3 regions of the Roseburia sp. CLA-AA-H209 genome follow, and region 3 is predicted to be linked to each of the others. Evidence: predicted binding sites of a transcription regulator. Region 3 holds the regulator's gene; each other region holds the start of a gene.
The links. Region 3 encodes Rex, which represses fermentation and respiration genes when NADH is low (regulators of the CRP and FNR family bind a similar motif). Its sites were predicted from a motif close to ATTGTTAANTANTTAACAAT; they were not measured.

Region 1 (10,394 bases), on a different contig from region 3:
CAGCATATTGCTGTGATGTTCCATAATGGAAACCACAATTTCGTCCTCCGGGCAAAGATTATTTAAGCCATAGCTGTACGCTACTAAATTCAGGCTCTCTGTGGTATTTCTGGTAAATATAATTTCTGTCTCAGATGCAGCATGGATAAACTGCTGAACTGTTTTTCTCGCTGCCTCATAGGCATCGGTTGCTTCCAGACTCAAAGGATAGAATCCACGCAGCGGATTGGCATTATGTTTTTCATAAAATTCCTTTTCCGCTTCAATGACGCATGCCGGCTTCTGTGCGGTTGCCGCATTATCAAGATAGATGACATCCCGGTCTTTAAAAAGAGGAAAATCCTTCTTAAAATCGTACATCCTAAATCACCTCTTCCAGCGCTTCCTTCGCAATTTTTTCTGCTGCTTCATCCTTCATCAAATCACAGATATGCTCCAATTTTGCACCTGTCACAATACGTTCTGCAGCTTCCTTATCAATACCTCTTGCGCCAAAATAGAACATGGTATCTTCATCTAATTCTCCAATGGTTGCTCCGTGATTTCCTTTTACGTCTTCCTGTGCACACAAAATCAATGGAATGGTCTTATTTTCCACATCATCACCCAGCAGAAGTACGCTTTCCTCTTCCTGTCCTTCTGCGCCGGAGGAACCACGTTTGAAATCAATGGTTCCACGGAAAACCTTATGTGCCTGTCCCCGAAGTGCTCCGTCAGAGTTGATATAACTCATGGTTTTCTCGCCGAAATGATTGGCTACCATATTATAGTCTAAAATCTGCTGTGCCTGACCAAGATATCCGGTCTCTGTAGCAAAATTACTTTCTTTTCCATTCAAATCCATGCGGCATCCGGAATAGAGATTCCCTTTTCCAAGGAACAACTGGATATATTCTACCTTTGCTCCTTCGCCAATTAAATTGCCGCCTATATCACTTAATAAAGTCTCATGCTCCTGCGGCATCTGAACCTGAATTAATCTTACAGATGCACCGCTTTCGACTTTCATTCTGACACGGACTGCCAGAGATGCTTCTGCGATACTGTCTTCCTCTTTTGTGGCATCCGGAGCCACACGGCTGTCCATCACAACAGTAAGTGTACTGTTTTCTTTTGCAACTATCTCTACACAGCCTGCCGTATGTGCATCTTTTTTACCGGAAATGTGCAGTCTTACGGTTTTATCCTGTCCTGCATTATCTGCAAGAATCTGATATTTTGCAGTATTTTCTGTTGCAAAGATTGCATCTGCTTCTCTTCCGGCACCGGTTTCAATGTCCGAAAGCTGCTCTGTTTCAGTAGATACTGCATCTCCCTCTGCTGCAATCTCACAAGGTTCTATCTTATTGCTCCATTTTATCGGAGTTTCATTTACCTTCAGCCAGTTCCAGGTAGGAGAAGGCAATTCATTGATTTTCATACTTACATTTTGTTCCATGCTCTTTCCACATCCCTTCTGCTATCCTATGCTGCCCTTCATCTCAAGGCGAATCAAATTGTTCATTTCCAGTGCGTACTCTAAAGGCAGTTCCTTGGAAACATTATCCGCAAATCCGCTGACGATGCAGGCTCTTGCGTCCTCTTCACTCATGCCTCTTGACATCAGATAAAAAATTGCTTCATCACTGATGCTTCCAATCTGGGCTTCATGTCCCACATTAGCATCCTTGGTACGGATGTCCATTGCCGGAATGGTATCGGAACGGGACTCAGAATCTAACATCAGAGACTGACAGGATACTGCTGACTTCGTGCCTTTCGCTTTCTTCGTTACCACAACGGAACTACGGAAAGTACTGATACCACCATCCTTGGAAATGGAACGGGTATTCATATAGGAGCTGGTGTCCGGTGCGCAGTGTACCACTTTGGCTCCGGTATCAAGGTTCTGTCCTTTTCCTGCAAAAGTTACACCGGTAAATTCCATGCGGGCGCCCTTTCCTTTTAAGACACTCATCGGATACAGATAGGATACATGTGAACCGAAGGAACCGGATACCCATTCAATAGTTCCGCCCTCTTCTACCAGTGCCCGCTTGGTATTTAAGTTATACATATTCTTTGACCAGTTCTCGATGGTGGAATAACGAAGTTTTGCATTCTTGCCAACATACAATTCCACGCATCCTGCATGCAGATTGGCTACGTTATATTTTGGTGCGGAACATCCTTCGATGAAATGAAGGGATGCTCCCTCATCTACGATAATCAATGTGTGTTCAAACTGTCCGGCACCTTTTGCATTCAGTCGGAAATAGGACTGCAGCGGAATCTCTACGTCCACACCCTTTGGCACATAAACGAAAGAACCGCCGGACCAGACTGCACCGTGCAATGCTGCAAATTTGTGGTCATTTGGTTTTACCAGCTTCATAAAGTGCTTCTGTATCATATCTGCATATTCACCATGCATTGCACTTTCCAAATCCGTATAAATAACGCCCTGTGCGGCAACTTCTTCTCTTACATTATGATAAACCAGTTCGGAATCATACTGTGCGCCAACACCTGCCAGTGACTTTCTCTCTGCCTGTGGAATTCCAAGACGCTCAAAGGTATCTTTAATGTCCTTTGGCACCTCAGACCATTTTCCCTTCATCTTTGTGTTTGGGCGGACATAGGTTACGATATGCTCCATGTCCAGTCCTTCAATCGATGGTCCCCAGTCTGGCACTTCCATTTCATTGTAAATCTGTAAAGACTGTAAACGGAAATTCTGCATCCAGACAGGGTCATTTTTCTCTTTTGATATCTGCTCTACGATTTCAGGAGTAAGACCTTCTTTCAGCTTATAAGCATCCTTCTCATCATCCCGGATATCATATATGCTTCTGTCGATATCTTCTACATAGCTTTTCTCTTCCATTCCTTACACTCCTTGCTCGTATTTTGCAAAACCATTCTCGTTTACTTCATCAATCAGGGAAGCATCTGCTGTCTTAACAATATGTCCTTCCACCATGATGTGTGTGTAATCTACGTGTAATGCCTCTAAAATCTTGGTGCTGTGTGTAATAATCAAAAGGCTTCCCCTACTGCTCTTCTGGTATTCTTCGATTCCTTTTGATACAGTTCTTACCGCATCTACATCCAGCCCGGAATCGGTTTCATCCAAAATCGCAAGCTCCGGCTTTAACATCAACATCTGTAAAATTTCAGCTTTCTTTTTTTCGCCGCCGGAAAATCCTACATTCAAATCACGTTCTGCATAAGATGGATCCATCTGTAAAAGTTCCATTTTCTCTGCCAGTTCTTTCTTAAAATCATAGAAACGGACTCTCTTTCCAGTCTTCTGTTCCAATGCACTACGGATAAAGGAACTTAAGGTAACGCCCGGTACTTCCAGTGGGTTCTGGAAAGATAAGAACATGCCGCTCTTTGCGCGTTCATTCACCGGCTCTCCGGTAATATTTTTTCCCTGAAAAAAGATTTCTCCGCTCTCTACCTGATAACGTGGATTACCAACCAGTGTATAACCCAGTGTAGATTTACCGGTTCCGTTTGGTCCCATCAGTACGTGTGTCTCATGTCTTCCTATTTCAAGATTTACGTCATGTAAAATATGTTTTTCTTCTACACTGACGTTCAGATTTTTAACCTCTAAAAGTAATTCTTTGCTCATTTTTCTTCCTCCTGCATCTATTGTTTCTTCTTCGCTGCTTTCTTCTCCGCTTCCTGCTTCGACTGCAGAACATCCGCCAGCGTCATTTCATCAAAATATTTATCTATCAAATCTGCCAGTCCCTTCCAGATTGGAAGTGTACAGCAGGAATCTGATTTTTCACATGGCTCCTGGTCTTCTCTTAAGCAGGATACCGGTGCAAGCGTTCCTTCTGTCAGCCGCAGGATATCACCAACCCTGTATTCTTCCGGTTTCCGCTTCAGACGATAACCGCCCTTCTTGCCGCTGACTCCTTCTATCATATGTCCCTTGGAAAGAATGGTCGAAATACTCTCTAAATATTTCTGGGAAATATTCAGTTTCTCGGCAATTCCTTTTAACGGAATATATTCTTCCGCATCATGCTCCGCCAGCTCGACCATGACCTTTAATGCATACCTTCCTTTGGTTGAAATCATGCTCTGCATTCCTCCTTTTCTGGTTCATTCGCATCATATACCCATTCGCCTACTATGTCAATAGGTGAATTGGTTCTGGTTTGTTCTTTTCGGGAAACAAAAAACGCCACCAAATGCATTTCATCGGTAAATTTTACCAATGCCATAATGCATTTCGTGACGTTTCTTATGAAAATATTCTATTTTCCGAAAAGCTTATTTATTGTAGTTTACAATCTTTCCGAAGTCAGCCTTTAAGGAAGCGCCTCCTACCAGACCACCATCGATATCAGCTTTTGCGAACAGCTCTGCTGCATTTCCTGCATTTACAGATCCACCGTACTGGATACGGATAGACTCAGCTGTTGCTTCATCATATACTTCACGGATGCAGGCACGGATTGCACCACAAACTTCTTCTGCCTGATCAGAAGTAGCTGTTTCACCGGTTCCGATTGCCCAGATTGGCTCGTAAGCAATAACTGCTGTTGCAGCCTGCTCTGCTGTTACGTTCTGGAATGCAATCTTAATCTGCATACGGATCCAGTCAAGGTAGATACCCTGTTTTCTCTGTGTTAAAGTCTCTCCACAGCAGATGATTGGTGTAATACCATGTTCGAAAGCTTTTAATACTTTCTTATTTACAGTCTCATCTGTCTCTGCGAAGTATTCTCTTCTCTCAGAATGTCCTAATACAACGTATTTTACGCCAGCGTCTGTAAGCATTGCCGGAGAGATTTCTCCTGTGTATGCTCCGCTCTCTTCAAAATACATATTCTCTGCACCGATGCAGATGTTAGAACCTTTTGCTGCTTCCATTGCTGGAATAATATCAATTGCTGGTACGCAGAATACTACATCTACGTCTTCGTTTGCTACTAATGGTTTTAATTCATTTACCAGTGCAACTGCCTCGCTAGGAGTTTTGTTCATTTTCCAGTTGCCGGCAATAATTTTTTTTCTTGCCATTTTAAAATGTCCTTCTTTCTTAAATATATAAGCTTTTGCCTGCATACAGGCATGTGCTTTGATTACTTATTTATCGTTTGCTGCTGCAACGCCTGGAAGCTCTTTACCCTCTAAGAACTCTAAGGATGCTCCACCACCTGTTGAGATGTGGCTCATCTTGTCACCGAATCCAAGCTGGTTAACTGCTGCTGCAGAATCTCCACCACCGATAATGGTTGTTGCATCTGTATCAGCTAAAGCTTTTGCTACAGCGATAGTACCTGCTGCAAGAGTTGGGTTCTCGAAGACACCCATAGGTCCGTTCCAAACAACAGTCTTAGCAGTCTTAACAGCATCTGCGAAAAGTGTCTGTGTCTTAGGTCCGATATCACAGCCTTCTCTGTCTGCCGGCATCTTGTCTGCATCATAAGTTTCTACTTCAACTGGAGCATCGATAGGATTTGGGAAATCTTTGATTGTTACAGCATCTACCGGAAGAAGAAGTTTCTTTCCAAGTTTCTCTGCCTTTGCCATCATTTCTTTACAATAATCGATCTTAGTATCATCTACTAAAGAGATTCCGATTTCATATCCTTTTGCTTTTAAGAATGTGTAAGCCATACCACCACCGATGATTAAGGTATCACATTTCTCAAGTAAGTTGTTGATTACATTTAATTTATCAGCAACTTTTGCACCACCAAGGATTGCAACGAATGGTCTTACCGGATTCTCTACTGCATTTCCAAGGAAGTCGATTTCTTTCTGCATTAAGTATCCAACTACTGCAGTGTCAACTAACTGTGCAACACCTACGTTAGAACAGTGTGCTCTGTGAGCTGTTCCGAATGCATCATTTACAAATACATCACAGATAGAAGCAAGGTCTTTAGAGAAAGCTTCTCCGTTCTTTGTCTCTTCTGGTCTGAAACGTGTATTCTCAAGTAAGATAACATCGCCATCGTTCATAGCTGCTACTGCTGCTCTTACGTTCTCACCAACAACTTCAGGGTCAACAACGAATTTAACTTCCTGTCCTAATAACTCTGTAAGTCTTGCTGCTACTGGTGCAAGAGTTTTGGTCTGTTTGTCTTCTTCTGTTTTTACTTTTCCTAAATGGGAGCAAAGGATAACCTTTCCACCATCAGCGATTAATTTCTTGATTGTAGGAAGCGCTGCAACCAGACGGTTCTCGTCTGTAATCTTTCCTTCTTTTAATGGTACGTTGAAATCACATCTGCAAAGAACGCGAAGTCCTTTTACATTAATATCATCTATAGATTTTTTATTTAATGACATATTAAGTAGTCTCCTTTAAATTTTATTTCTAATAGCAAGAAAGAGCCCGGTCCTAAAAGACCGGACCCTTTTCCTGAGTCTTATCTGCACTCTGGCAGCCTGTCGTTTAAAAAAGTAGTCTACCGTGCAGTGATTGTTCGTTAAACTACGGGAAACACGCTTTGCGGGTTTCTCTCGTAAATTATGCTAACTCGCTGAAGTATTTGATTGTACGAACCATCTGAGATGTGTAGCTGTTCTCGTTATCATACCAAGAAACAACCTGTACTTCGTACAGATCATCAGATACCTGGTTAACCATGGTCTGTGTTGCATCGAACAGAGAACCGAATCTCATTCCAACGATATCAGAAGATACGATTTCGTCTTCATTGTATCCGAAGGACTCGTTAGCTGCTGCTTTCATAGCTGCATTGATATCTTCTTTTGTAACGCCAGCTTTCTTAACAACTGCTGTTAAGATTGTTGTAGATCCTGTAGGGGTTGGAACACGCTGAGCAGATCCGATTAATTTTCCGTTCAGTTCTGGGATAACAAGTCCGATAGCTTTTGCTGCACCAGTGCTGTTTGGAACGATGTTAACTGCTGCTGCACGAGATCTTCTTAAATCACCTTTTCTCTGTGGTCCATCAAGAGTCATCTGATCACCTGTGTAAGCATGGATTGTTACCATGATACCAGACTGGATTGGAGCATATTTATTTAATGCATCAGCCATAGGTGCTAAGCAGTTTGTTGTACAAGAAGCTGCTGAAATGATTGTATCAGATGCTTTTAATGTCTCATGGTTTGTGTTGTATACGATTGTAGGAAGGTCATTACCTGCTGGAGCAGAAATAACAACTTTACGAGCACCTGCATTGATGTGTGCCTGTGCTTTTTCTTTGCTTGTATAGAAACCTGAACACTCTAATACAACGTCAACTTTTAATTCACCCCATGGGCAGTTGTTTGCATCTGGGAATGCATAGATTTTGATTTCTTTTCCACATACGATGATAGAATCATCTGTGCAGGATACTTCATCAGCATGCTCATATTTACCCTGAGAAGAATCATATTTTAACAAGTGTGCTAACATTTTAGGGCTTGTTAAATCGTTGATTGCTACTACTTCGTATCCTTCAGCACCAAACATCTGTCTGAATGCCAGACGACCAATACGGCCGAATCCATTAATTGCTACTCTTACTGCCATTATTAATTCCTCCTAGAAATTTAATATAAAATATCTTTATTTGGGATTGTACCCAATCTGGTATTATTCTAACCAATTTTTGTCGAAAGTTCAAGTAGTTCCCATCACTTTGTTAATTTTTTCACTATTTTTATTTCTTCTTTCTCATTTTCAAACAAATGTTACAATAGCTTTTCCATTTTTCATACTGTCTTTTGACAGATTGTCAAATTTCTATTATAGTATTCTGTGTATTATATACAAAGATTTTACTATACTTGTGAAAATGTAACATTTTTCTTAGTAGAAATGTGTAAACACCGGGTAAGGTTTGTGCAATATGTAGGCGAAGGGAATGGGAAAGCTTCTTCCCGAAAACACTGGAACAGTTATGATGTGAGAATCCGCAGCACTTCACGGGCAGTATTTTTCTTGAAATTAGGCTGTCTTTCCGGCTGCTTTGACCGGATACTGCTTTTGTCTGCCAGCAGCGGATACCACACTTTGTCTGAAGGGACTCTAAGAATTCCTGCAAAGATATTTGATTTGCGGCAACCGGCACAAATTCATATCCATATTCAGATTGTGCCTCGCTGGTACATCCATGTACCAGCGTTGCCGGGTTGCAAAAGGAATTCTACGAGTCCCTAACAGACGCCGTTCACGGTATCCGCACGCCGGCAGACAAAATGCAGTATACTGTCAAACATTGGAAAGACTGCTTATTATAAAAGAAAGAAAAATACTGCAGGTTGAAGTGCCGGCTTCTTACATACAAACGTTCCGGTGCTTTTGGGAAGAAGCTTTCTCATCCAGTTCCCCTACCTGCACAACCTTACCCGCCATACACCCCACAGAAAGGAGTACACTATGCTTTGGGACACACATATGCACACTGCTTTTTCTACCGACAGTGAGACCTCACCGGAATCCATGATTAAAGCCTCTATCGAACTGGGACTTGGCGGAATCTGCATTACCGACCATATGGATTATGATTATCCAAAAGAACATCCGGAGGATGAACCGGAATTTATCTTAGACACTCCGGTCTACTTCCCAACTATCCAGAAGCTGGGACAGCAATACAAAGATAAAATAAAAGTGCTGACCGGCATTGAGCTTGGATTGCAGCCTCATCTTGCTGCAAAACATCAGAAACTGATAAGCCGATATGACTTTGATTTTGTCATCGGCTCTTCCCATGTAATCCACGGCAAAGACCCTTACTACTCCCGCTTTTTTGAAGGAAAAACCGAGCAGCAGGCTTACCAGGAATATTTTGAATCTATCCTGGAAAATCTTGCGGTATTTAATAATTTTGATGTATATGGACATATCGATTATGTGGTACGCTACGGTCCAAACCGGAACCTTGAATATTCTTATCAGAAATATGCCGATGTCATTGATGCGATTTTAGAAAAGCTCATTGATATGGGAAAAGGAATTGAAATCAATACCGGTGGTTTCAAATATGGTCTGGGACATCCGAATCCAACAGAAGATATTATAAAACGTTATCACGAACTAGGCGGTGAAATCATTACCATCGGTGCCGATGCCCACAAACCGGAGCATGTTGCATTTGATTTTGCAAAAGTACCGGATATTTTAAAGGCCGCAGGCTTTCAGTATTTTACTGTATTCGAAAAGAGAAAACCGGCTTTTCTTCCTCTATAATTTTTTCAATATTTATGCTATGAGAAACATGCACAACACATTTCTCATAGCATTATTCTCACCTATTTTCCTCATTGTCGCATAAATATAAAAAACAGCAACCAACATTTGTAACAGTTCTTTCATACTTTCACTTTATTGGTTACTGTTCGAAAAATCATTTTTCACTCTTTAGGCTAAAATTTACATCATGTAACAACACACTTTTTCAAACTCTCAATTTCAAAATTATATCTACTTTATATTATTAATAACCATTTCATAATCCCACTTATTTGATATACTAAAAAATCTCCTATCAGTTCTCTCACATTATATATTTTTTAATAAAATATTTCCAAAACAAATTATATTATACTGTTCTAGCTTCATAAAATACCAAATACCTATCTCCCACCTTTTTCTTTTCTCCATTACATTTATATGCGAAACTCCATTCTAGAAGAACACTTTTTTCTTGCAATAAATCATCTCTAAACATTCTCTTTACTTCACGAACATAGGATATTATTTCATCAAGCTCATCTTTAGTCAGAAAAAATTTATCTCCATAATATTCTCTGTTTTCTCCTGTAATAATATATGTAACATCACATTTGCTATCAGAAACCAAATTCCACAAATCATCTTTTACAGCTTCAATCACAATTTTATTACTATATACATTCAATGTACCACTTTTTTCAGCTATAAAATATGGATAATAAATTACCATACCATTTTCCCCATATTTCTCTGAAGTTTCTTTTGCAAATATTTTAGCTTTCTCCGCTACTGCTCCAACACATCTAGGCAAATTTAAGTCTTCTCCATGATGAACTGCCGTTCGGACAGTCCATAATATGTCTGCATCAAATTTTGTATCTTTATTATAGATTTTCCATGGTATTGTTGGTAACAACGAATCTTTCAACTCGAAAAAACCAAATAATTTATTCATTCTATTTACCTCATTTTTTCTTCTAAATCACTATTTTTCAACCTTCTATATGTTGTTTTAACATATTCATCCATCATACCTGATATATAATCCAGCACTAGCCTTTCTTGCAATACATTTTTCAATCCTTCATCCCTACTTTCGCTTTCATATATTTTTTTATATTGATTTATTATATTATCAGCCCGATATTCTGGCGGTAAATATCTTGAATTATTCAAATAAAAATCATATAAAGTACTTAACATCTTCTCGCCATGTTGCTCATATGCATAAACTTCATCTGTA
Region 2 (10,394 bases), on a different contig from region 3:
GAGTATGCATAGCGATTGGGAATCCTTTTCCTTCCGGTCCTAACAGATTTTCCTTTGGAATTCTGCAGTCTTCGAAGATTAACTCGTATGTAGATGATCCACGGATACCCATTTTCTTTTCTTTTGTTCCGAAGGAGAATCCAGGAGCTCCCTTGTCCACGATGAATGCAGAGAAGTTCTTCTTCTTTCTTCCTCTCTTATCTTCGGTAACACTTGTGATTGCGATTACGATATAAACGTCTGCAACTTTACCGTTTGTAATAAAGCATTTAGATCCGTTTAATACCCACTCATCACCATCTAATACAGCCTTGGTCTGTGCTCCCTGGGCATCTGTACCAGCACCAGGCTCTGTTAATGCGAATGCACCAAGCTTCTCACCTGTTGCAAGTGGTTTTACATATTTCTGTTTCTGCTCTTCTGTACCGTAAGTCATAATTGGGTCGATGCAAAGAGAAGTATGTGCAGATACGATAACACCTGTTGTACCACAAACTTTAGATAACTCTTCTACACACATAACATAGGTTAATGGGTCACATCCCTGTCCGCCGTACTCCTTTGGTACCGGAATTCCCATGAAACCAAATTTTGCCATTTTATCAACTGTTCCCTGTGGGAATACTTCTGTCTCATCAACTTCCTGAGCCAGAGGTTTTACTTCGTTTTCTGCGAAATCTCTGAACAGAGTTCTCGCCATTTCATGTTTCTTATCTAAACTGAAATCCATGTTCTGAAATCCTCCATAAATTTTATTTTACTGAGCGTCAACCGGGGTCTTTGTACGGTCAGCGTTGTATACATAGAATCCTTTTCCGCTCTTAGCGCCGAGGTTACCACCACGAACCATTTTACGGATTAATGGACATGCACGATATTTGCTGTCGCCTGTCTCGTTGTAAAGTACATCCATGATTGCAAGGCAGATGTCAAGACCAATGAAGTCACCTAACTCAAGAGGTCCCATTGGATGATTTGCGCCAAGCTTCATAGCTGCGTCGATACCTGCGATATCAGATACACCTTCCATTTTGATAAATGCAGCTTCGTTAATCATTGGGATTAAGATACGGTTTACTACGAAACCTGCAGCTTCATTTACCTGTACCGGAGTTTTTCCGATTTCTACAGAGATTTTCTTAATAGCTTCTACTGTTTCAGCAGGAGTATTTACACCAGCGATAACTTCGATTAATTTCATTCTGTCTGCCGGGTTGAAGAAATGCATACCTACCATTGGACGGGTAAGACCATTTCCGATTTCTGTAATAGAAAGACTGGATGTATTAGAAGCAAAGATACATTCTGGTTTAGCAATCTTATCAAGCTCCTGGAATGTTGTCTTCTTAACGCCCATATCTTCGAATGCTGCTTCTACGATTAAATCGCAGTCTGCGCAAAGATTCTCTTTTAAACCTGGTGTAATTTTAGCAAGGATTCCGTCAACAGTTTCCTGTGTCATTTTTCCTTTTTCTACCAGTCTTGCATATCCTTTTGCGATTTTCTCTTTTCCGCCATCAGCCCATTCCTGCTTGATGTCGCAAAGAGCTACTTCATATCCTTCTACCTGAGCAAATGCTTTTGCAATGCCCTGTCCCATGGTACCTGCACCAATAACGCCAACTTTCATGTTAGTCCTCCTTAAAAATTATGTATTATATTTACCCGAAAACGAAAGCCTTCTGGGTTATAACTTGCAACGCAAGACCCGAGAAGCGTTTTGCACTTCCCGGGTATATTTACTTATTCAGAAAGAGTGAATTAGTCTCTCTCAACGATTGTTGAGCAGCCCATTCCACCACCGATACACAGAGTAGCAAGACCTTTCTTAGCGTCTCTCTTCTGCATCTCATGAAGCAATGTAACTAAGATACGGCATCCAGATGCTCCAACAGGATGTCCAAGTGCGATTGCACCACCGTTTACGTTTACCTTAGACATATCAAATCCAAGATCTCTTGCAACTGCGATTGACTGAGCAGCGAATGCTTCGTTTGCCTCGATTAAGTCGAAATCATCGATAGACATTCCGGTTCTTGCAAGAACTTTCTTTGTAGAAGCAACAGGTCCAACACCCATGATTTCCGGCTCAACTCCGCCAAGTGCTCCTGCAACCCATGTAGCCATTGGTTTAACACCAAGCTCTTTTGCTTTTTCTTCGCTCATAACAACGATTGCTGCTGCACCATCGTTGATACCGGAAGCATTACCTGCTGTAACAAGTCCACCCTCTTTACCAGAGCAGCATCTTAATTTGCTTAATGACTCAGCAGTTGTGCCTGGACGTGGTCCCTCATCTGTATCAAACATAACAGTTTCTTTCTTAACCTTAACAGGTACAGGAACGATTTCGTCTTTGAATCTGCCTTCAGCAATTGCCTTTTCACATTTCTGCTGGCTGTTTGCTGAGAACTCGTCTAACTCTTCACGGGTAATTCCGTATTTGTCACATACGTTCTCTGCTGTAATCATCATATGATAATGATTAAATGCGTCTGTTAATGCATCATTTACCATGGTATCGATAATTGTTGCATTGTTCATACGATATCCAAAACGAGCTTTTGTCATAGCGTAAGGTGCCATAGACATGTTCTCCATACCACCTGCAACAACGATGTCTGCCTGACCAGCCATAATCATGTTTGCAGCTTCGTTTACACATTTCAAACCAGAACCACAAACTACGTTTAATGTAAATGCAGGAACCTCGATTGGTAAACCTGCTTTGATAGAAGCCTGACGTGCAACGTTCTGTCCCTGTGCTGCCTGGATTACACATCCCATCATTACCTCATCAACCTGTTCTGGTTTAACACCAGCTCTGTTTAATGCTTCTTTGATTACGATTGCGCCTAAATCTGCGGCTGGAGTATTGCTTAAAGCTCCTCCCATTTTACCGATTGCGGTACGACATGCGCCTGCTAAAACTACTTTCTGTGCCATTTTCTCGTCTCCTTCTGAATTAAATTTGCCTTTTACTATTGTTATTTTTTTAACAATCTTTTGTAAAAAAAATAAAAGAAAGCCTTTCCGGCTCTTTCCCGACAATCTGATGTTATCATAGAAAGGGGATTTTTGCAAGTGAAACTTGCTTTATTGAGCCGGATTTTCAGCTTTCCTTAATAAAATACATGGTTTCCGATTACAGTTCCATTAATCAGTCCGTTGTTTCTGCGGAAATATAAGCAATTTAAGGTTCTTGTGCCTGCTAATACTTCTGTGGCAGCCTGCACACAGGACGCATCTGTCCCGGATGAAAGCACTACTGCGAAACGACCGCTGGCTACCGGTGAGAACTGCCCGCTCTGATAGATGACACCTACCACGGTATCCGGGAAATAACTGCTGTCCACACGGTTCATGACCACGCTTCCAACGGCAAGCTTCCCTTCATAGCTTTCGCCGCCTGCTTCGCACTGGATCAGTGCTGCCAGCATGGCAACATCACTGGCATTCACTGTCCCGCCACCGGAAGCATCACTTCCTGTGGTATTATCCCCGGTGGATGTCCCATCCGGATTTGCATTATTATCTGAAGCAGCTGGCTGCTGACTGTTAATAAGTTCCTCTTCCTGACGCTTAATCTCCTCCTGACGGGCAGCATCTTCTTTCGCCTTCTGTGCCTCTAATTCTTCCTCATAGGCTTTCTGTCTTGCGATTTCCGCATCTGTGTCTGCTATTTCCGTCTCTGCATCTGCTACATCCGACTTTGCTGCGCTTATTTTTTCCTGCTGGGCTGCCACCAGACTGTCTGCCTTGCTCTTCTGCTCCTGCTTCGTCTGTTCTGCCGCCAGCAGTTCTTCTTTTGCCGTCTCTAAATCTTCCTTCTGCTGTTTTAATTCAGCCAGTGTATCCTGATAATCAGAAAGCTCCTGCCTGTCATAATCATAAATGGATTTGGCATATTCCATCCGGTTTAAAAAATCCGAAAAAGAGCTTGCTCCAAGCAGCAGCTCCATGTAAGACTGATTGCCATTTTCGTACATATATTGTACTCTTTTCTTCATGGCTTCGTACTGGCTCTCAGAACGTGTTGTCAGCTCTGCAATCCGGCTTTCCGCTGCTTCAATCTCCACATTTTTCGCCGCAATTTCATCCTGGGTATCCGCCAGTTCGTTGCTGATTTCCTGCAATCCATTATTTAATTCCGTCAGTTCATCGGAAAGATTTATCTGATATTCTTTCAAGGAATCAAGCTGCGACTGCTGTTCCTCTCTCTGACGTTCCAGCTCTTCCACGCTGCTTCCGGTGTCCTTAGATGCCAGATCCACTCTTTCCTTGGTACCGGTGTCTGCCTGCACCGTCATCTGTATCATCAGAAACAGTATCAGCAATGCGGAAAACATACGTCGTTTACTGTTTTTCTTCATATCTTTATCCTCTTTTATGGATTTATCACGCCAATTGTTTTCTTCCTTTATTATAGACGGCATTCTTATGAAAATGCAACGAAAAACTACACTTCTTTTTCAATCCCAAGATTGTTTTTCCTCTCTGCTTGTGCTATATTTGAACTAGGAATTTTAACTGAGAAAAACATATTTTGTAAGGAGGTAACCGCTATGCTATTTATACGGACAGATGACTTAAAACCCGGCATGCGTCTTGCTAAACCTATCTATAATAAATTGGGCGTCATGCTTTATGACCGCGACACCAGACTGACCCGGCAGGGTATCGAAAGTATCCGGAATTTCGAGCTGATTGGTATTTATATTCTGGAGCCTGCCGAACCGGTTCCGCCATTATCCGACGAGGATATTGCTTTCGAACAGTTCCAGACCATTTCCATGTTCCAGCTTCGCGACTGCATGGATATGATTCGTAAAGGCAGACAGCCGGACAAGCTTCCAACGCTGGTCTCTTCGATTCTGTCCCAGTATGGCCGTCTTGACCACAAGCTGAACTTTGCGCAGAATTTAAGAAGCTCTGCGGATTATGTATACAAGCATTCCATCAGCGTTGCTATTCTGGTCGCCATGCTGACTCACCAGTTAAATATGCCGGATGATTTTCAGCAGACCTGTGTAACGGCTGCTCTGCTCTATGATTTTGGCTGGCTTTTAGTTCCGACCGAGCTTGCTGAAAAAACGGATCCTTTAACAGAAGAAGACGAAAAGAAAATCCTTGCCTGCCGTATCAAGAGCTTAGATTATCTGAATCCGCAGACTCACAGTATAAAGTTATCACCGGATGCTTTAAGAATCATTACCCAGTTTATTACACTCTCCGCTCCGGAAGAGGCTGCTGAGCCATCCAAGATTTTCCGCAGCAGCGGCACAAAACTTTTACAGGTTGCAGATGCCTTTGACCGGATGACCGCCATGAGCCTAACCAATGAGCCGATTTCCGAAATCGTTGCCATGAAATATTTGCAGGAGTTTCCGGAAAAATATGATACAAAGATTGTCCGTGCACTTTCTCTTTGCATCCACATTCTTCCGAGAGGTGCCTGTGTAGATTTATCCAATGGCGAAAAGGCGATGATTCTTGAAGATAACCCGGAGGATTATTCCAAACCTCTTATCTTACAGTTTACTAATAATGAAATCTTTGATTTGCGTGACCCGCACATCTATGACATTATCCAGATTCAGGATATCATGAAGACCATGGATAACCGGATTGCCATTGATGAAAATACTTTAAAGCATTTTACCTCAGACAAATATATCAAAGATGTAGCCGACCGGTTCCGCAAGCGCCAGAATCAGGCTGCCGCAACAGCCGCTGCCGAGCCGGCACCAAAGAAAAAGGCTGCAAGAAAGAAGCTGGTGTAGGATTCGACAATACAAAAAGGTCCATGTATGTTCAATCTAAAATATTGAACATACATGGTTTTCTTTTAACCACATATCCGATAACCAGATAATACTAATGCTCCAAAATTTTAATGCCACATTCCACTTACCTCTTCCCCCCTCTATCATTCACTACTACGCTTTTATTAATAAGTCCTCTCCTTTTTCTGTACTCTCTTGGTGTAATCTTGTATCTATCCTTAAAAACACGGTTAAAAGTTCTTTGACTTTCAAACCCACAATCAAGGCATATATTTGTAATGGAATCCATTGTGTTTTCCAGCGCAGTAACTGCATAATTTAACCGGACTCCATTCACATATTTACTAAAATTACAGTGAAAGGTTTTTGCAAACATTCTTGATAACACATATCTGCTTACGCACAAATCGTATGCCATTTTTTCAAGACTGATTTTCTCTCTAAAATTTTTAGCTACATATTCTACCGCATTATAAATGAGGTCATCACTCCCTACTGTGCTTTTATCAACCATTGGCATTTCCGCGAAAACATGGGCAAGAATCATCTGTACATAAGCCTGTATCAGCATGGGATTCCCCTCTGTTATTCCTGCCAGATATTTTATGGCATTTACTACATCAGGATGCACTTGCTCTTTTTTTACAACCGGATTCTTCGGGCTGTATATCTGCAACTCCTTGTAATAAGATGGAAACAGCGTTGGATCAAGATACAAGTATATTACCTTATTTTCTTTTTTCCCAAACACCTGATAATGATGTATTACATTCGGGAACACGATTGCAAAATCGCCCTCATCCATATGGTACAATTCTTGTCCAACTCCAAGCTCAATATCCCCATCTGTTACATACACTACCTCTATTGCTTCATGTAAATGTGGTGGAAAATGCACTGTTTTTTTCCACTCTGCCACTATTCCATCTATTCTGTTCTCATATACCAATAACACTCGCAAGCAACTCCTCAAACAAACTTAGCGGATAATGAAGGAATAGTGAATGTCTTTTTCTGCACTAATCCGATAATCATCTTCCACATCACTTCCCCAGCTATCAATTCCACCGACTCCTCTTACTGCACCATAGACACAAAGGACTGTTCTTCTTGCTGGAGGCAGTTCCTCATGGTGTGTTGCGTTTTCAACCTCTGATGCCGTATAAGGCAGACACGAAAAAGCAAATGTCTTGTCGTTTTTCTCTATTCGTAATGTCTGTGGTGAACTATCCATTCTGCTATTATCCAGACTTGTATGTCTTGTAATCTCCAACCACTCTGTATCCATTCTCATACCACATTCCTGTGGAACCAGATATGGTGTCAGGCTCAAATCTGATACCTCATAAATTCCTTTTTCTGCCCCTGCCTTTCTGTCCGGATAGGTTTCCCCCGATAATCCCTTGTACATATATTTATCTGCAAGTGTCGGCATAATAAACCTCATTCCGAATACCGGAAGTTCCGGCAGTCCCTTTACTCCTGTGTAATCCACATCCACCTTGATATTTCCAGTTACATCAATGGTATAAGATACAATGACTGTTGTGGCTGGATTGCTGACAGTCTCATAGGTATATTTCACAATTATTTCTCCGGCAGCTACATCACCGCCATAGCTGTTATTGTCCGGAGCATACTGCTTTTGCAGTTCACCATCCATAATAACTTCCGTTTTTTTACAGTCAATGAACATATCCGATGCGAGCCAGCTTCCACTTTTAATATGAAACCTGCTGCCTCTGTCATTATCTGTTAATGCTCTCCAAAAAGTAGGTCTTGGACAACGATACAACCATTCATAACCGTTTTTTACTACAGACTCCAGACCGCCCTGTGAATAAGAGAATATATAGTCAAACCCTTCTCCATGTACGCCAAGTGTATAATCTCCATATACAACTCTCAATTTATTCTTATCTGTATAAGCCATAGTAATACCTCACTTCCTGCATAGCTGGTTTTTCCTTACGGTCTGCAAATACAATTCCATTTCCTGAAAACTCATAATCAGAAGGCTTATCATCAAAGTCTCCGCCATAACGCAAAACTTCTTTTCCTGTCACTTCATCTTTCACGAGAAGTGCCTGATCAATGAAATCCCAGATAAATCCACCGTGGTACATCTCATACTTATCTATTAACTTCATATAAGTACCAAGTCCTCCCATCGAATTACCCATATCATGCATATACTCACACAAAAGATAAGGTTTCTTTGGATTATTATTTAAATATTCCTCCACTTCATAAGGCTTTGCATACATTCTGCTCTCTACATCTGATATGGTTTCCTCATAATTACGGTCATAGAAAGAACTTTCATAATGAACAAATCTGCCATCCTGCTTTTCCTTGAAGTAAGTATTCATTGCTTCTATGTCATCACCCGCATAAGATTCATTTCCTAAAGACCAGAAAAGAATTGCTGTGTGGTTTTTAAAAGTTTCAAAATTACTCCTAGCCCTGTCAACAACAGCCGCCCGCCATTGTGGAATAGAACAAGGTATGCTGCACGATGGTTCAATCGTACCAAGTTTCTGGAATGTTCCATGACTTTCCATATTCGTTTCTGCCATTACATAAATGCCTGCTTTATCACACAGGTAATACCACGGTATCTGATCCGGATAATGGCAGGTGCGTACTGCATTGATATTATTTCTAATCAGACAATCAATGTCTGCTGTCATTTCATCCATACTGATGCTTCTTCCTGTCTTTGCACTCCACTCATGACGGTTTACTCCGGTAATGACAAGACGTTTACCATTTAAATAGATTACCTTGTCAATCATTTCCAGTCTTCTGAAACCTATGTCATATGGAATTATCTCTAATATTTCTCCATCTTCGCCTCTAAGCTCTACATATGCGTGATACAGATATGGGCAGTGATTATCCCATGCCTTAACACTTCCAACCTCAGTATCCATCACTCCTACAAGACTTCCATCTTTTTCCTCTAAGATGATATTGTCCTCTGCCACCTGATTATTCTCCCGGTCTTTTAGCACAAAATGGGCAGCTACTTTCTTTCCTTCTGGAGCAGTTACTTTTATCTTTACCGATACCCTGCCGCTTGCATTATCCTTGTTTAGTGTCGGTTGAAACCATACATCTTCCAAATGCACCTCTGGCACTGCTTTTAAAGTTACATTTCTGAAAATTCCAAAAAAACGGAAAAAGTCCTGATCCTCCAAAAATGCTGCTGTACTCATTTTGTGAACCTGAACTGCCAGCACATTTCCTTTTTCTCTGATAAATGGTGTCAGATCAAATTCTGACGGTGTAAAACTATCCTCTGCATATCCTACAAACTGACCATTCAGCCACAGATACATCGCTTCTTCCACACCTTCAAAACAAATACGGATTTTCTTTTTACGCATTTGCTCACTCAGATCAAATCGTTTGATATAAGAGCCGACCGGATTATACTCTGCCTCAGAAAACATTCCTGCCTCGTCCCCGGTACTCCCCATACTATACGCACCCCTGTGATATTCTTTTCCCTCCCACGGATACATCGTATTGATATAGCGTATTTTGTCATAACCTGCCAGCTCAATATGTCCAGGAACCATAATCTTATTAAATGAAGATGCATCAAAATTTTCCTCATAGAAATTTTCCGGTCGGTCCATTACATTTTTACTAAAAGCAAACTCCCATTGTCCATTCAATGACTGTGTCAACGGATTTTCTGATTTTTCCATATCTGTATAATCCATATAGTAACAATGGTCACTATGTGCGTCCAACTGGTTTACACGGAACACTTCCGGATTGTCTAACCACTTCATATCAGCGTTCATAATAATCCTCCTCATATCTTTTCTTATTTTCTTTTTCTATATAGCCCCTAAAGCAAATTTCGAGAGGCTATCTTATTTACTGATTCAGCATATTTTTCTTTTAATTTCATATTTGCCCGTTCTACATTAAGAAACGAAAGAATGACTGCAATAACTATGTCAAATATAAATGGAAGCCACAGATACATAAAATACATCATATTGATACAACTATCCGGCTGAACCGCATTGTCAAGATTAATATATCCGCTTATATCAAGCAGCCAGCCTGAAAGTGCAACACCAATACCTCCACCGAGCTTTACACCTAACGAAGTACAGGAGAACATGGAACCATCAATCCGCTTTCCGCTCTTTAAATAAGTATATTCTGAACATTGTGCAATTACTGCACTCATATCTCCCTGCCAAGGTCCTTCTCCGAAGGATGTAAGAACTGTGAATAACAGCATTAATGGAACACTACCCAGATAACCTGCCACTGCAACCATCAAACGGCATACTGTAGCAAACATATAACTATACTTATTTAATTTATACATTCCTTTCATTTTTGAAACCAGTACAGGTGTAACAGCAAGTGCAATAATCAAAGGGATATTATTCGCCCATGAAAATATACCGAACAAATTCTTATTCAGTAATACATATGTCATAAAAAAGATTCCTACATTCACCATAGCTGCACGAAGCTGCTGAAGAATATAGATTACGCAAATCATTGAAAAATATTTATTACTAAAGAGAAGTTTTATTGTCTTCTTAAAAGAAAGTTTGTCATCTTCCTCTC
Region 3 (10,394 bases):
GGCATATACCCTGCTATATTTTTTCATTTCATTCACCTCAAATTATTATTATGACAACACATCGGATAATCCGTTTATAATTTCGCCTGCAGTCAGTCCATGCTTTGAAACTGTTTTGCTCCGTTCATCTGCTGCCGCCGCATGTACATATACCCCAAGCGGTGCCGCCTGCTCTGCAGATAAGCCCTGCGCCATCAGACTTCCAATAATTCCGCTCAGTACATCACCACTTCCCGCAGTCGCCATTCCGCTGTTACCGTTCCGGTTAATAAATGTTTTCCCATAAGGAATTGCCGTTACCGTTCTGCTGTCTTTCAAAACACAGATTACATTATATTCCCTTGCGAAATCTTCCGCAACCTGCTCAATATTTTCTTTGATATAGGAAACGGCAAGCTGTTTTAACCGGGACATTTCCCCCAGATGTGGCGTTAATACCAGTTCTGTATGCGGGCGAAGAAGCTGTTCGGTCTGCTCTGCTATGATATTTAATGCATCGGCATCTACTACCATTGGTACTGCCGCATTCTTAAGTACCGTCTTTACAATACTGTGTGCCACATCACTTTTGCCAATTCCAGGTCCTAAAATAATAACATCTGCCCAGGACAGACATTCTATCAGTTGCTGTGTATCAGCCTTTTTTGCAGAATAGGTAGTAAGAATTGCCTCCGGCACTGCTGTCTGTAAGATAATACGGTTTTCTTCCGGTGTATATATTCTCACCAGACCACAGCCACTGCGATAAGCTGCCTTTGCTGCAAGAACCGCCGCACCTGCCATATTCACACTTCCGGCAACCAGAAGGACTTTTCCAAAGGTTCCCTTGTTCGAATCAGCAGCACGATTATTTAAAAAATTTAAATCTTCCTTTGTGATTGCATAAGCTGCAGGTCTTTTATCTAACCAGCTTTCTTCTCCAATTCCGATATCCTTAACCGTAATATTTCCGCAGTATTCTGCACCAGGAAATAACACCATTCCGGTCTTGCAGTAAGCAAAGGTTACGGTATCATCTGCTTTGAATGCACCACCCAATACAGCTCCATTATCTGCCGAGACACCGGATGGTATATCCACTGCCAGCCGGTGGGCACTGCTCTGGTTTAGCCGTTCCATCAAGTGCACCAGTTCATCATCTAATTTTCGTGATAATCCTATACCAAATAACGCATCAATAATCAGGCTGTAGGAATTTGCATCCTCCATTTCATCAATAAATGGTACACCATATGATGCCAGGATTTCATACTGTTCTTTTGCCTGCTTTGAAAAATGCGTTTTATTTCCATAGAGATATACTTCAACCGGAATGTGGGATAAGTATAACAATCTTGCAATTGCCATACCATCGCCGCCGTTATTTCCGGTTCCACACACTACCAGCACGCGGTTACATGAAATTTCTTTTTCCTGTATTACTTCTATCGCAGAAAGTGCTGCCCGCTCCATCAGAACCATGGATGGCACTTTAAAATGTTCAATTGTATTGGTATCACATGTTTTCATTTCCCGGGAATTTACAAGATATTCCATAAATTAATTCCTTTCGTCCGCATTTTCCACCGCTTTTTTTCCCTGCAGACGGTCTTCATCTTCCTGCCGCAGATCAAATATATTTAAAATATCCACACCAAAAATATCATGCATATAAGAATAAATCTGCCGGTTGTTGATTTCACGGTTCTGTTTTTTGATGATATTTTTCTTAAGTTCTACCCTTACCTTATCAATCCAGGCCGTAATTTCATCTGCTTCTTTGCTGTTCTGTCTTAGTCTCTCATAGCAGTAACGCATGCTTTCTAACATAAGTTCCTGATTTGCACTGTTTATATTTCGTGGAAGTTCAATTAATTCATCCTCAATTTCTTCCATTTTGACATTGACTTCATCAATCAGTCTCTTGTCTTCATCTAATTTTCTGGAAGAAATATCCCCCTCATTTTCCTCATGAGTTCCTTCCATGTTGACAACAATGCTTTTCATCAACCGATTCTTTGTCTTTTTCAGTTCTTTCAAATCATTATTAAGCTTTCCCTGCTGTTCTAACAACTGATTTAACTTTTCTTCCAGCTGCTTGATTTCACTGGTTTTTCCGCTTAAAGCAAAAAGCCTGTGCCATTTCTGATCCAATACAAGTATTGGTACTTTTCTGCTTTCTAATGCTTCCAGAAATTCCTTGTCATCTTTCATGCAAAACACCTCTATTCCAGCGTTTCCTTTTTCCTTTTGTTCTTTGTCATATTATAGGATAACTGCATCAGGCTGTCTGATAAATGTACATTTTCCACTACAACATTTTCATCCAACACTTCCAGATCCACATGGGCAAAATTCCAGATTGCATGTACACCAAGGCTTACCAGCTGGTTTGCCACAGCATCTGCCTTTTCTTTCGGCATAGTCAGTGTAGCAATATCTACCTTATGTGTCTTTACAAATTCTTCCAGTTTATCAATCATTTCGATTTTATTGCCACGAATGGATTTTCCGCATAACTCCGGATTCACGTCAAACAATCCTACTATGACGAAACCGAGTTTTTCAAACTTCACATAATTAGCAAGCGCCTGTCCTAAGTTACCAGCTCCAATAATAATAATATTATGCTGTTCATTTAATCCCATAATCTTTCCGATTTCTTCATACAGAAATTGTACATTGTACCCATATCCCTGCTGTCCAAAACCACCAAAATTATTTAAATCCTGTCTGATCTGTGATGCGGTCACTTTCATTCTTGCACTCAGTTCATTCGATGAAATACGTTCTACCCCTTCATCTAAAAGTTCCCCCAGATATCGGTAATATCTTGGCATTCTACGAATTACTGCCTGTGATATTTCTTTGCTCATTCTGCCAGTTCCTCCTGCTCTCAATACCCTACAATAATTATAGTTTCTTGCCGAAAGGATGTCAATGTGTTACAACTTTAACAATCTTTCTGTAAACTTAATTCTTCCCATTTTGCATAGAGTTCTTCCAGCGCTGCCTCTTCCTGCATCTGCTCCTCATGGATTTTGTTTAATTCATAGGAATTTGATGCTACCTCCGGCTTTGACAATTCATCATTTAATGCTTCTATCTTTGCCTCTCTCTTAGCAATTTCATCTTCTGTACGCTTTAATTCGTTTTCCAGCTTACGTTTTGCTGCCTGCTGTTTCTTCATTTCTTCCCAGCTTAACTTCTGTTTTCCTCCGCCGGATATCTGCTCTGTTCCCTTATTTTCTCCAGTTCCATCGGAAACAATGACATTTCCTTTTGCTGCTGAATTGTCTGCACGATCCTGTGTAGCTGTGCCAAACGCCGCTAACTCCTGAACTTCCTTTTTCTCCAGATAATAATCATAATTTCCAATATAATTTAGAATTGTTTCATTCTTTAAATCAAGAATTCTGCTGGCAGTTTTATTAATAAAATAACGGTCATGGGATACATAAAGCACCGTTCCGGTATAGGAATTGATGGCTGACTCTAAAATTTCCTTTGACATAATATCAAGGTGGTTGGTCGGCTCGTCTAAAATTAAGAAGTTCGCATTGGATAACATCAGTTTTGCCAGTGAAACACGACCTCTTTCTCCACCACTGATATCACGAATCCGCTTAAACACATCATCATCCGTAAATAAAAATGCCGCTAACACATTTCGAATCTTCGTTGCCTTCAGATTCGGATAAGCATCTGCAATTTCATCAAATAACGTCTTATCCGGGTCTAAGTTCTGATGCTCCTGATCGTAATATCCGATTTCCACATTGCTTCCAAGCTTTATCTCCCCGGCATCTGCGTCTACAATTCCATTGATTATCTTTAAAATGGTGGTTTTCCCGGTACCGTTATTTCCGATTAAGGCAACTTTTTCCCCTCGTTTAATCTGAAAATCAATATTTGAAAACAGTTTATGCTCATAAGATTTTGAAAGTCCTTTCACCGAAAGTACATCATTTCCACTGGTAATTTCCGGCTCCAATGTAATATGCATATCTGTTTTTTCATCGATTGGCTTCTCAATACGTTCTATTTTATCCAATGCCTTCTCACGGCTTTCCGCACGCTTAATGGACTTTTCCCGGTTAAAGGATTTTAACTTGGATATTACTTCTTCCTGGTGCTTGATTTCCCGCTGCTGGTTATAATACTGTCGCAAAAGACTTTCCCGCTGTATTTCCTTCTGCCTCGCATATGCGGTATAATTTCCCGGAAATACCGTTGCCGTATGGCGGGATATTTCCACTACCTTCGTAACAATCCGGTCTAAGAAATAACGGTCATGGGCTACGATAATTACGGCTCCTTTATAATTCAAAAGATAGTTTTCAAGCCATGCAATCGATGCCATATCAAGGTGGTTGGTCGGCTCGTCGAGCATGATAATGTCAGGCTTGGTTACCAGAAGTCTGCCTAATGCCACTCTGGTCTTCTGTCCTCCGGATAACTCTGACATTTTCTTTCCGAAATCATTTTCCGAAAAACCAAGTCCCTTTAACACACCGTTTATCTCACTGCGAAAAGTCAGTCCGCCCTCTAATTCAAAGGCATGGCTGAAACGGTTATACTGCTCCATATATTTCTCTAATTCATCTGCGCTTACATGCTGCATGTCTTCTTCCATTTTACGAAGCTTTTCTTCTTTTTCGATTAATGCATCGCAGGCATGAAGCACTTCATTATAAATGGTCTCGTTGCTGTCTTTATCCTGATACTGGGCAAGATAACCGATAGTTTTTCCTTTTGCAACGGTTACCTCGCCACTGTCCGGTGCCAGCTCTCCCACTATAATTTTCAATAACGTAGATTTGCCGGCACCATTGATGCCGACAATTGCTGTTTTCTCATTATCTTCTACATGAAAAGAAACATTCTGTATTATGGTGTCTGTCCCAAAGGATTTACTGATATTCTGACAGGCTAAAATCATGGAAGTCTCCTCACTTTTTCTCTTCACCCCATAAGTAAAGCATTCTTTACAAGGGCTTTTTATAGCTGAAAATTCCGGGACGGCACACTATTCTGCCCTCCCGGAGTATAAAATTTATAACATTTTCTCTAATGTAGCACGGATTGCCTTGATAAAGTCTTCACTGTTTAATACAGTCGGATTTTCAATTGTAGTAATCAGCGCAAGGTCTTTGGTCATCTTTCCGGATTCAATCGTATCTACACAGGCTTTTTCCAGTTTATCGGCAAATGTGCTTAACTCCTGGTTGCCATCTAATTCACCTCTCTTACGGAGTGCTCCGGTCCATGCAAAAATAGTTGCTACGGAGTTGGTGGATGTTTCTTCTCCCTTGAGGTGTTTATAATAGTGACGCTGAACTGTTCCGTGTGCAGCTTCATATTCATAATATCCTGCCGGTGATACCAGTACGGAAGTCATCATGGCAAGGGAACCAAATGCAGATGATACCATATCACTCATAACATCTCCATCATAGTTCTTACATGCCCAGATAAAGCCGCCCTCTGCTTTCATCACACGGGCTACCGCATCATCGATTAAGGTATAGAAGTAGGTAATTCCTGCTTCTCCGAATTTTTCTTTATATTCTGCATCAAAGATTTCCTGGAAAATATCTTTGAAAGTATGGTCATATTTTTTGGAAATGGTATCCTTGGTTGCAAACCATAAATCCTGTCTGGTAGAAAGTGCATAGCTAAAGCAGCTTCTTGCAAAGCTTTCGATAGAATCATTTAAGTTATGCTGTCCCTGGACAACACCTGCTCCGGTAAAGTTATGAATCAGCTCTCTTGTTTCTGTTCCGTCCTCTGCTGTATAAACCAGTTCACATTTTCCCGGTCCCGGAATCTTCATTTCAGAAGCCTTGTATACATCACCGTAAGCATGTCTTGCAATGGTAATCGGCTTCTTCCAGTTCTTAACACATGGCTCAATTCCCTTTACAACGATTGGTGCACGGAATACTGTTCCATCTAACATTGCACGGATAGTTCCATTCGGACTCTTCCACATTTCCTTTAAGTTGTACTCAGTCATACGTGCTGCATTTGGTGTAATGGTAGCGCATTTTACTGCAACACCGTATTTCTTTGTTGCATTTGCAGAATCTACAGTTACCTGGTCATCCGTTTCATTACGATGTTCGAGACCCAGGTCATAATATTCTGTGTTCAAATCAATAAATGGTAATAACAGTTCATCCTTAATTATTTTCCAAAGGATTCTTGTCATTTCGTCTCCGTCCATCTCAACCAAAGGGGTAGTCATTTTAATTTTGTCCATCTTTCTATCCTCCATTTACTATTTCAGCAGATTGTCCCAGCCATAATTATCCATATTTTCAATGGTATTTAACATATGACTTGTCGCAAGCAGTTCTGCTTCTTTTGCATTGTGCTGTTTCAATGCTTCTACAATCTTTTTATGTTCATCATTTGATTTTACCACACGATCCGGCATTGACAAAGTGATTTTTCGAACTCTTTCCACATAATGATGAAATGCAGACAATTCATGCTTTAACATTTTGCTTCCGGAAGCTTCATAAAGCACCTCATGAAACTTATTATCCAGCTCCAATATCTGTGCATAATTTTCCTTCTTAGCATGAAATTCCACCAGAAAAATGTTTTCTTCCAATTCCGCTATCTGCTCCTTGGTAATTCTGTCTGCCGCCCACTTTGTGCAAAGTCCCTCCAGCCGTGCACGGATTTCATAGATATCTTTTACGTCTTCTTTCGTAATTCCCTCTACGAATGCTCCGCGGTTTGGAATGATTCTGACAAGCCCTTCCAGTTCAAGCTGCCTTAAGGCTTCTCTTACCGGCGTACGGCTGACACCAAGTTCATCACCCAGGGTTTTTTCTTTCAATTCTTCATCGCACTTGTATTTTCCGGATAAAATATTTTCACGAATCGTATGAAATACTCTTCCGCTTAAAGAATATCCTTCTTCACCCACGATAAAGCCTCCTTAATTTATAATACAATTCCGAGTTTTTTACAACAGTCAGTTATCTGTACTACAAGTTCGTTATCTGTAATTACAGTTACACGTCCCTCATCATACTGCTCGTCTACCCATTGTTTGATGGTCTTTACCAGTTCCGAATTCTTATCTACTTTACGGTCATCACTGAGACGGTAATAGGTATTAATCCAGTGTGCAATTCCAGCAAGTCCTGATGTATTGGAAACAGATACCAGTGCCGGACGATTTAAGAATTTTTCGGTATCAAAAATGTTATAAATTTCTTCATTTTTCAAAAGTCCGTCTGCATGGATACCTGCTCTTGTAACGTTAAAATTACTTCCGACAAACGGTGTACGGCTTGGAACCTTATAATTCAATTCCTTCTCATAATATTCTGCCAGTTCTGTGATAACTCTGGTATCCATTCCATCCAGGGTACCCTTTAACTGCGCATATTCAAATACCATTGCTTCCAGAGGTGTGTTACCGGTTCTCTCACCAATACCAAATAAGGAACAGTTTACGCCGGATGCACCGTAAAGCCATGCTGTGGTCGAGTTATTGACTGCTTTATAGAAATCATTGTGTCCATGCCATTCAATTAATTCAGAAGGAACTCCTGCATGTGTGGTAAGTCCGTAAATGATACCCGGTACACTTCGCGGAATTACTGCTCCCGGGAAGTTTACACCATATCCCATGGTATCGCAGGCACGAATCTTAATCGGAATATTGTATTCTTTCATTAACTTCATCAGCTCTAAGCAGAACGGAATTACAAATCCGTAAATATCAGAACGTGTAATATCCTCCAAATGACATCTTGGACTGATTCCAGTCTCTAAGCATTCACGAATCACACTTAAGTAAAGATTCATAACTTCGCTTCTGGTCATTTTCATTTTATAGAAAATATGATAATCGGAGCAGCTTACCAAAATACCGGTTTCACGCAGTCCCAAATCTTTTACCAGCTGGAAATCCTGTTTGCTGGCACGGATCCAGCTGGTGACTTCCGGGAATTTATAACCACGCTCTAAGCATTTATATACGGCATCACGATCCTTCTTGCTATATAAGAAGAACTCGCTCTGACGAATTTTACCCTTTGGTCCGCCTAATTTATGTAAGTAATCATAGATGGTTACAATCTGTTCTGTGGTATATGGTGCTCTTGACTGCTGACCATCACGGAATGTTGTATCAGTAATCCAGATATCCTCCGGCATATTATGCGGAACGATTCTGTCATTAAATGCAATTTTCGGAATTTCCTCATATGGAAAAAGATTGCGGAATACATTCGGTTCCTCAACATCTACAAGCTGATAAAAATGCTCTTCCAACTGTAATAGATTAGTTTTTTCATTCATAACGACTTCTCTCATGGAACACACTCCTTTTGATTCACAAATATTCTTGAATAATTGTATACAATTATACTTGTATGTGTCAAGAGCTTTTTCAAGATTATTCCAAAAAAGTGAATATTTATTAGTATTATCCTTTTTTATCGGTAGATAATAGTATTGTAACCATTCGGTTATATACAAATGCTAAGGAGGAAATTTACTATGTCTAATCGTTCGAAAAAATCTTCTGTTCCAGAAGCACAAAGTGCATTAAACCGTTTCAAATTCGAAGTTGCAAGTGAGTTAGGTGTACCACTGTCTGAGGGATATAATGGGGATTTAACTTCCCGTCAGAATGGTTCCGTAGGCGGTTATATGGTAAAGAAAATGATTGAGGCGCAGGAAAAGCAGATGGCTGAACGTTAACACATCTTTTTCATTGCCCGCTTAGATGTCAAAAGAGGCTGTCCACCGGAATCGGTGAACAGCCCCTTTCCCTGTTCTCCTGCCCGGGCGGCCTCAATGGAAGCATTTCACTTAACATTTTCGTAAACTTTTCACAATTCGTTCCTTAATTTTTCAAAACTTTCTAAAAATTTATGTTGTATTCTGTCATTTTGTACGCATTTTTCAGTGTTTTTTCGAGTCTCATGTCTTTTTGGCAATCGTTTAAGTTACACTTTTCGACATATTCTTTTGCTTCTTCGGATGCAATAGAAAGCATATCGGCATCCGAAAAGACATCTGCAATTTTAAATTCCATCAAACCACTCTGACGTACCCCGAAGAAATCTCCTGGTCCACGCATTTTCAAATCTTCACTGGCAATATAGAATCCATCATTAGAGCCCGCCAGAATATTCAATCTCTCTTTGGCATTCTTTCCATTGGAAGAATTCATAAGAATACAATAGGATTGTGCATTTCCTCTTCCGACACGTCCCCGCAGCTGATGGAGCTGTGCCAGCCCGAAACGCTGTGCATCTTCAATCATCATAACAGTGGCATTCGGCACATTCACACCTACTTCCACTACCGTTGTAGAAACCAGAACCTGGATTTCACCAGTGACAAAGGCTTCCATTACTTTATTCTTCTCTGCCGGACGCATTTTTCCATGAAGTAATCCTACGCTGATTCTGTCTCCATAATATTGTTCTAATTTCTTTACATATGAAGTAACATCCTGCAATTCCAATTCCTCATTGGCTTCTACCAGAGGACAGATAATATATGCCTGATGTCCTTTTTGAACTTCATCTAAAATAAAATTCCAGGATTTCTCCCGCATTTTCGGTCCAACGACACAATTTTTGACCGGAAGACGTTCTGCCGGAAGCTCATCTACTACCGAGATGTCCAGATCTCCGTAAAGAATTATTGCAAGGGTTCTCGGAATCGGAGTCGCACTCATAACCAGTACATGTGGCAGCCGGCTGCTCTTATCTGCCAGTGTCTCCCTCTGTCTTACCCCGAAACGATGCTGTTCATCCGTTACTACCAGCGCCAGCTTCTGATAAAGTGCCTTTTCCTGTATCAATGCATGGGTTCCAATTATCATGGCATTCTGTTCTGTTTCCATTCTCGCATATGCTTCACGTTTTTCCTTTGTAGTCAACGAACCGGTAAGAAGAATAACAGGAAAGTCCAGTTCAAACATGGCAATCCATTTCTGAAAAGTGTCATAATGTTGTCTTGCCAGAACCTCAGTTGGTGCCATAATAGCAGTCTGATAACCTTCATGAGCAAATTTTGCCATAATAAGGAATGCAAGAATGGTCTTACCGGAGCCTACATCCCCCTGTATCAACCGCTGCATGGCATAAGGACTGTATATATCTTTTTCCATATCTTCCAGTGTTTTCTTCTGGGCATTTGTCAGTGGAAACGGAAGCTGTTCTGCCACCACTTCAATAAACTCATCCCTTACTACCGGAAATCCATTTGGCGTCTGCTCATGATGTTCCTTAAACCGCTGTATCTGTAGCAGAAATAAGAAAAATTCGTCAAAAGCAAGACGTTTTCTTGCTCCAGTCAGTTCTTCTAAATCTGTTGGAAAATGTACTTTTTCCAATGCCTCTCTCAATCCCATAAACTGATGGCGGGCT

Region 1: the regulator Rex is predicted to act here: its motif matches at 7,613-7,632, upstream of gap (type I glyceraldehyde-3-phosphate dehydrogenase).
Region 2: the regulator Rex is predicted to act here: its motif matches at 2,984-3,003, upstream of LKD41_RS02820 (acetyl-CoA C-acetyltransferase).

Annotation. Positions count from the first base shown of each region.
Region 1 covers NZ_JAJEQU010000014.1:14,793-25,186, forward strand. Annotated here, with positions in the region: gene LKD41_RS12120 (aminotransferase class V-fold PLP-dependent enzyme) at 1-360, opposite strand, end outside; gene LKD41_RS12125 (SufB/SufD family protein) at 362-1,438, opposite strand; gene sufB (Fe-S cluster assembly protein SufB) at 1,460-2,866, opposite strand; gene sufC (Fe-S cluster assembly ATPase SufC) at 2,870-3,622, opposite strand; gene LKD41_RS12140 (RrF2 family transcriptional regulator) at 3,640-4,080, opposite strand; gene tpiA (triose-phosphate isomerase) at 4,276-5,028, opposite strand; gene LKD41_RS12150 (phosphoglycerate kinase) at 5,095-6,306, opposite strand; gene gap (type I glyceraldehyde-3-phosphate dehydrogenase) at 6,488-7,504, opposite strand; gene LKD41_RS12160 (histidinol-phosphatase HisJ family protein) at 8,354-9,166, shown strand; gene LKD41_RS12165 (hypothetical protein) at 9,519-10,106, opposite strand; gene LKD41_RS12170 (deoxyguanosinetriphosphate triphosphohydrolase family protein) at 10,112-10,394, opposite strand, start outside.
Region 2 covers NZ_JAJEQU010000002.1:71,108-81,501, forward strand. Annotated here, with positions in the region: gene LKD41_RS02810 (acyl-CoA dehydrogenase) at 1-730, opposite strand, end outside; gene LKD41_RS02815 (3-hydroxyacyl-CoA dehydrogenase family protein) at 758-1,630, opposite strand; gene LKD41_RS02820 (acetyl-CoA C-acetyltransferase) at 1,762-2,946, opposite strand; gene LKD41_RS02825 (cell wall hydrolase) at 3,123-4,373, opposite strand; gene LKD41_RS02830 (HD-GYP domain-containing protein) at 4,566-5,783, shown strand; gene LKD41_RS02835 (AraC family transcriptional regulator) at 5,911-6,741, opposite strand; gene LKD41_RS02840 (beta-galactosidase small subunit) at 6,766-7,719, opposite strand; gene LKD41_RS02845 (glycoside hydrolase family 2 TIM barrel-domain containing protein) at 7,703-9,604, opposite strand; gene LKD41_RS02850 (MFS transporter) at 9,652-10,394, opposite strand, start outside.
Region 3 covers NZ_JAJEQU010000001.1:130,865-141,258, forward strand. Annotated here, with positions in the region: gene alr (alanine racemase) at 1-27, opposite strand, end outside; gene LKD41_RS00700 (NAD(P)H-hydrate dehydratase) at 49-1,536, opposite strand; gene LKD41_RS00705 (hypothetical protein) at 1,540-2,193, opposite strand; gene LKD41_RS00710 (redox-sensing transcriptional repressor Rex) at 2,205-2,855, opposite strand; gene abc-f (ribosomal protection-like ABC-F family protein) at 2,933-4,921, opposite strand; gene LKD41_RS00720 (NADP-dependent isocitrate dehydrogenase) at 5,036-6,244, opposite strand; gene LKD41_RS00725 (GntR family transcriptional regulator) at 6,263-6,922, opposite strand; gene LKD41_RS00730 (isopropylmalate/homocitrate/citramalate synthase) at 6,940-8,322, opposite strand; gene LKD41_RS00735 (alpha/beta-type small acid-soluble spore protein) at 8,509-8,712, shown strand; gene recG (ATP-dependent DNA helicase RecG) at 8,876-10,394, opposite strand, start outside.